Regions from separate parts of the Pseudoalteromonas sp. ABE4_541 genome, predicted to be linked through region 1. Evidence: predicted binding sites of a transcription regulator. Region 1 holds the regulator's gene; the other holds the start of a gene.
What was found. The regulator FliA, encoded in region 1, starts transcription of late flagellar genes. The targets are predictions, from matches to a motif close to CTAAAGNTNNNNNNNNNNNNGCCGATA.
Positions count from the first base shown of each region.

Region 2: the regulator FliA is predicted to act here: its motif matches at 1,578-1,604, upstream of pomA (flagellar motor protein PomA).

Region 1 covers NZ_JBSVEM010000001.1:249,210-252,632, reverse strand. Annotated here, with positions in the region: gene ACW689_RS01225 (protein phosphatase CheZ) at 1-689, opposite strand, end outside; gene cheY (chemotaxis response regulator CheY) at 710-1,093, opposite strand; gene ACW689_RS01215 (RNA polymerase sigma factor FliA) at 1,132-1,866, opposite strand; gene ACW689_RS01210 (MinD/ParA family ATP-binding protein) at 1,869-2,729, opposite strand; gene flhF (flagellar biosynthesis protein FlhF) at 2,722-3,423, opposite strand, start outside.
Region 2 covers NZ_JBSVEM010000002.1:30,375-33,797, forward strand. Annotated here, with positions in the region: gene ACW689_RS02805 (flagellar motor protein MotB) at 1-680, opposite strand, end outside; gene pomA (flagellar motor protein PomA) at 686-1,453, opposite strand; gene ACW689_RS02815 (exodeoxyribonuclease VII small subunit) at 1,781-2,023, shown strand; gene ispA ((2E,6E)-farnesyl diphosphate synthase) at 2,027-2,914, shown strand; gene dxs (1-deoxy-D-xylulose-5-phosphate synthase) at 3,035-3,423, shown strand, end outside.

The sequences.
Region 1 (3,423 bases):
CCTGAAATCTCATCAACATTTACATCTTCAATATGTTCAGGATCAGCTTGCACCTCTTGGCGTTTTGCTTTGCCAGGCTGCTCATCCGTAGTACCAAAAACAGTCAATAAATTAATTAGGCTATCTTCTACTTCTCTGACTAGCTCTATAACTCGACGAATAACTTGCCCTGTTAAATCTTGATAATCTTGAGCCATTAACACATTGGTCATTAAACTTTGTAGTTCATCAGTTCTAGTTTGCGACCCTTGCATAAACTTATCTAAATCGTGACATAGTGACTTGAATTCACCTAATTGAATGTCACGTCGCATCAAGCGATCCCACGTCGGTTTAATATCAGACAAATCATCAGCCAATTGTTGGGCAAGCGGCAAACTTGCCTCAACTGCATCCATGGTTTTATTAGCTGCATTCTCTGTCATTTCCATGACGTAATTTAAACGTTGCTTAGCATCAGGAATGGCTTCAGTCGTCAGATCGGCAAGACGCGTGTCGAGTTCAAAGTTTTTCAAAGACTCATGCAGTTGGCGAGTTAACTTACCCACCTCTGCAAACAACTCAGACTGCTCTTTATTGGCAGCTTCCAAAATTAATTGATCTGCTTTTTCTTGTTCACCTTGTTCCAAATATGCAACAAGCTGTTTTGCCTGCTCAAGGCTGATCTGAGGCACAGAAGGCGTTGACATTAGCCTCTCCTTCTTATTTCTTAGCCTAAACGTTCAAACACTTTTTCTAACTTGGTTTTTAGTGTTCCTGCCGTAAACGGCTTAACAATATAACCATTAACGCCTGCTTGGGCTGCTGCTACGATTTGTTCTTTCTTTGCTTCAGCAGTTACCATCAACACTGGGATATGCTTAAGGTTATCATCCGCTCTAATTGCGCGGAGTAAATCAATCCCTTGCATACCAGGCATATTCCAATCTGTTACTACAAAATCAAACTCTTGATTCTGTAGCATTGGAAGCGCAGTACTGCCATCATCAGCTTCTTGTACATTGGTAAAGCCTAAATCTCTAAGCAGGTTTTTGATTATTCTCCTCATTGTAGAAAAATCATCAACCACGAGAATTTTCATGTTTTTATCCAAAACATCCTCCAGTGAGGTTTGAACCTATTATTTTTACTCTAATTGACCCAGTCATTGATTTTGGCCCTTAGCCTTATCATTGCCTGCCCATGAATTTGGCTAACACGAGATTCACTTACATCTAGTATCTGGCCGATTTCTTTTAAATTCATTTCATCATTGTAATACAGTGATAAAACTAAAGCGTCTCTTTCAGGTAAGGACTTAATCGCTGCGACCAACGACTCGTTAAAGCGTTCATTTTTAACATTATTAAATGGTTTGTCTAGCGATAAATCATCGCCCGATGGTGAAATAACATCTTCATCAACGCCTAAGTCCTCGATACCTATCACTTTACTGCTATTAACATCATTAAGAATATGATGGTACTCATCTAGCGTAATATCAAGTTTTTCAGCTATTTCAGTATCTTTTGGCTCTCGATTGAGAATTGATTCAAGCTCGGCAATGGCTTCTGCAACCATTCGGCTTTTACGGTGAACAGAACGAGGAGCCCAATCACCTCTGCGAATTTCATCGAGCATTGCGCCACGAATGCGAATACCCGCAAAAGTTTCAAAGCTTGCCCCTTTAGAAGCATCAAAGTTTTTCGATGCTTCAATTAGGCCAATCATGCCAGACTGCACCAAATCATCTAATTGAATATTCGCTGGTAAACGCGCCAATAAATGACATGCGACTTTTTTCACTAGTGGCGCATGACGTTCAACCACTTTGTGTATGTTTTCAGACGTCTGATACCCCATCGCTCTACTCACCGATGATGCCATAGTTACCCGTTGACAAGTTGTTCAATAAAAAACTCTAAATGACCAGAAGGTTGGTGTGGAATTGGCCACTTCACAGCCTTGCTAGCAAGTCCCCTAAACGCAACTGCTGCTGGTGAGTTTGGAAAAAGCTCAACGATGGTTTTTTGACGCCTTGATGATTTACGCATATTTTCATCGAACGGAATAGTTGCGACTAATTCAAGCGCCACATCTAAAAACCTGTCAGTTACTTTTGACAGTTTAGCAAATAATTCTTGGCCTTCGCGCAAACTACGCACCATGTTGGCAACAATCTTGAATTTATATACACCATGTTCACGACTTAATACTTTGATAAGTGCGTAGGCATCAGTAATAGAAGTTGGTTCATCACATACTACAACGACTACGTCTTGAGCCGCTCGCGAGAAGCTCAGAACCATGTCAGAGATGCCCGCAGCGGTATCAACAATTAATATATCAAATTCGGTATTCAGTTCACTAAAAGCACGGATCAGTCCGGCATGTTCAGCTGGTGTGAGCTCTACCATGCTTTGCGAACCTGATGTCGCTGGCACAATTTTTATTCCAGCTGGCCCTTCTACGAGTATTTCGTCGAGCTCACATTCTCCTGAAAGCACATGAGAAAGGTTTTTCTCTACTCTTAAGCCTAACATAACATCACAGTTAGCCAGACCTAAGTCAGCGTCTAATACTAAGACGCGATTTCCTTGCTGGCCTAACGCAATTGCGGTGTTTAACGAGACATTTGTTTTGCCTACACCACCCTTACCACCGGTTACAGCGATAACTTTAACACCGTGATTATTATTTTGACTCATTTTACGCAGGCCACTTGCTTGATCTAAAACTGTGTTAATCATACATTCCTACTGTCTGAGACGCTACTGCTACAGGTCTCGAATGTTGTGCTTTTATTCTTTTTAAATACAATTGCTCAGCCTTTTTGACTAGCTTTTGAGCATTCGCCACACGAATATCCTCAGGAACTCGCTGACCATTGGTAAGATACCCTATTGGCAAACGATTTTGAATCGCTATGCTAATAATCTCGCCTAAACTTAGACATTCATCAAGTTTGGTGAAAATACAGCCACTTAAGTTTACTTTTTGGAAATGGCGAACCGTTTCCTGCAACACATGCATTTGCGATGTGGCACTTAATACTAAATAGCTGCGAATATCCACACGAGTGCTACGCATTAATGTATTTAACTGTTCAGTTAAACGCAAATCTCGTTGGCTCATTCCTGCGGTATCTATTAATACTAGTCTTTTATTTCTTAAGTGATACAAAACTTCTGCAAGTTCATTCGCATCTTTTACCTGTTTAACAGGACAGCCAATAATTCGACCATAAGTAGACAATTGCTCATATGCACCGATGCGATAAGTATCTGTTGTGATCAATGCAACTTTATCAGCACCGTACTTTTGCGCACCGAGTGCAGCAAGCTTTGCAACTGTCGTCGTTTTTCCTACACCAGTAGGACCAACGAAAGCGTAGACACCACCTTGACGAAGAATATCATTATTAGTGGTATGCATTTGGTTTAC
Region 2 (3,423 bases), on a different contig from region 1:
TAATCGTCGGTATGACCAGAAACCGTAATTTCCCCTGGGACATCCTTAAGCAAATCAGCTATTTCCAAAATAATGGGCTGAAATTTCGGTTGTAAAAATGCACTACCAGAAGGAAAAGCACCATTTTCTTGGATGCGAATAATGATCTGCTGCCCTAATGACTCAAGTTCAATGGCACCATCCATGATCTGCTTTTCTAATTGCTGGGCTATCTTTTTAACCAGCTCATTCACTTGCTCTTGCTCAGCGGCGGAAATAGCTTGTGTCATCGCCTGATCTTGTGAGGTACTTTGTGACTCACCACCACGCTTATTACCACGTTGCTCTTGACGACCACCCGCCGAGCTTTCTTCACCGGCCTGAAATTCCAACATTTGCTGGGTCATTTCCACCGTTTGTTGTTGAATTGTCTCAATTGGAGTCGGTTCAGGTTTACCCGGAGTAAACTCCATTGCAATTACACTAGTACCTTTGGGGATATCTTTAACTTCAATTTTATTTTGCACACCAAACGCAAACTTCATCGAGCCCGCAATTTGCTTAAACTTCAGTACATCCATCTCTGAGAAAGCCAACAACAGTACAAAAAAGCACATAAGCAGCGACATGAGATCAGCAAACGTCCCCATCCAAGCAGGTAACCCTGGAGGTGGACATTTGCATTCTTGTTCATCTGACATACTGCCTATTCCTCTTTTTCGTGCGCACGTTTAGATTCAGGCAGATAATTTTTAAGAATACCTTCGATTACTTTTGGGTTCTGACCATCCTGAATCCCCAAAATAGCATCAAGGATAAGGCGCTGATTAAGTTCTTCTTCATCTTTTCTCAGCTCTAGCTTTGCTTGGATTGGAATTGCCACCACATTGGCTAAGAAAGCGCCATATAATGTAGTTAAGAGGGCGACAGCCATTGCAGGACCGATTGCTTTTGGGTCATCCATGTTTGATAGCATGGCAACCAAACCAATTAATGTACCAATCATCCCCATCGCAGGAGCAATATCGCCTAAAGTCTTAAATAGGGATGAACCCATTTCATGTCGATTGGTAGTCAAAGAAATGTCTTTTTGCAAGGTTGCTCGGACCACATCTGCATCATGACCATCGACCAGCATATCCACGCCCTTACGCATAAAACTATTGGGTATTTCAGCTTCTTCCAACGCCAAAAAACCGCCCTTTCTAGCAGAATCAGCTAGCTCAACTGCTTTTTCAATTAACTCTTCGGGCGTTTCAATTTTAAACATAAACGCCTTGCCTACCACTTTGCCAATTGCAAAAAACTTCGGCATGGAAAAGTTAGCCAACACTATAAACAACGAACCACCAAACACGATAACACCTGACGCCGCGTCCGCGAACATGACGATTTCACCGTCACTACTCATGAACATGGACATCACAATCAGGCCAATCGCGCCCAGGATCCCAATAACGGTTGCTAAATCCACATACCCTCCAGAGAGTTCTATCTATCGTTCTATTTATTGCCTAGGTGTTCATCGTTCATTATTCAATCAAGATACATGCCACTCTTCATTAAACAGAATACAATGCCTTCATAGGACATTTCATTATCGGCAAGCTACTGAATATCTTAAGTCAATTATATTAAAAAGCGTCGAAAATGCGAGCTTCAATCATGTGCATTTGAGCTCTCTTGATAGCAAACATACCGTAAAATACACTCACAAACTTTGACCTAGCGCTGCAATCCCCCTAAAATTGCCCTCTAAATTTTACTTAATGACTAGTTTATCAGGTAACGAGACATCATCATGGCGGCAAAAAAACCAGATAATCTAAGCTTTGAAGAAGCGATGGGTGAACTCGAAGAAATCGTTCACTCTATGGAGCAAGGTTCACTTAGCTTAGATCAATCTTTGAAACAGTTTGAGCGCGGTATCGCATTAGCAAATGCGTCGAATAAAAAATTGCAACAAGCCGAACAAAAAGTGTCCATCCTCATGGCAAATGACGCTCACAGTGCAGCAGTGCCCTTTCAAGGTGATTCGGAATAGATCGTGGATTTAAAAACTCAATTAAAGCGCGCACAAGAACGTGTTGAAGGTTTTATAACCAATTACTTCGACGCTCCCATTGATACCGAGCAGACCATAAAACAAGCGACTTACTACAGTATCAGCAACGGCGGTAAGCGCCTTAGACCCTTTCTAGTTTATGCAACTGGAGAAATACTTGGGGCAGCTCAAGCCGATCTCGACGTAGCCGCCGCCGCGATTGAGTGTATACACAGCTACTCGCTGGTGCATGATGATTTGCCCGCAATGGATGATGACGACTTACGCCGAGGCAAACCCACGTGCCATATTGCCTTCGACGAAGCGCAAGCAATCTTAGCGGGAGATGCGCTGCAAACACTCGCGTTTGAACTATTAAGTGGACACAACTTTAGTGTACCTGCCCAGCAACAGCTAAAAATGATAAATGTACTTGCCCGAGCATCGGGTTTGCAGGGCATGGTTGGAGGTCAAGCGCTCGATTTAGCAGGAACCGATAAGGTAATTTCAATACCTGAGTTGGAACGCATTCATCGAATGAAAACTGGCGCATTACTAAGCGCAGCTATCGAACTGGGCGCTTTATGTGCGACAAATATTTGCGATAAAACTCATTCGGCATTACAGCTTTACGCGAGCAACATTGGCCTAGCATTTCAAGTACAAGATGATATTTTAGATATTGAAGGGGATACCCAAGCCTTAGGTAAACCTCAAGGTTCAGATGTTGAAAACAACAAATCAACTTATCCCGCCTTATTGGGACTAACTGGGGCGAAAAGTAAAGCTGCGGCATTAATTAAAAATGCAATTGACGCATTGGACGATATTGAAGAAAACACAGATGTATTAGCAAACTTGGCGCACTACATCATTGAGCGAAAGCATTAAAATAGCTCAAATAACCGCTGTTCATGACAAATTAATGGCTAATTTGTATAAATAAATAAAATTAACCGTATCCTTTGTATATAATTGTGCGAAGTTTGCGTAGGACACATAATCGAAACCATGAAATTGGATAGTAGCAAATACCCTTTATTAGCTTTGGCAGATGAACCACAGCAGCTGCGACAGTTACCGCAGCATAAACTAACAGCATTCAGTGATGAACTACGAGATTACTTATTAAATTCAGTGTCACAAAGTAGTGGCCATTTTGCATCAGGTTTAGGTACCGTTGAGCTGACGGTTGCATTACATTATGTGTATAACACACCTGAGGACAGACTACTTTGGGACGTGGGCCATCAAGCCTATCCACATAAAATACTCACAGGTCGTCGAGATCAAATTCATACCATACGTCAAAAAGATGGTTTGCACCCTTTTCCATACCGGGAAGAAAGTGACTATGATACGTTCAGTGTTGGTCACTCAAGCACGTCTATCTCAGCAGC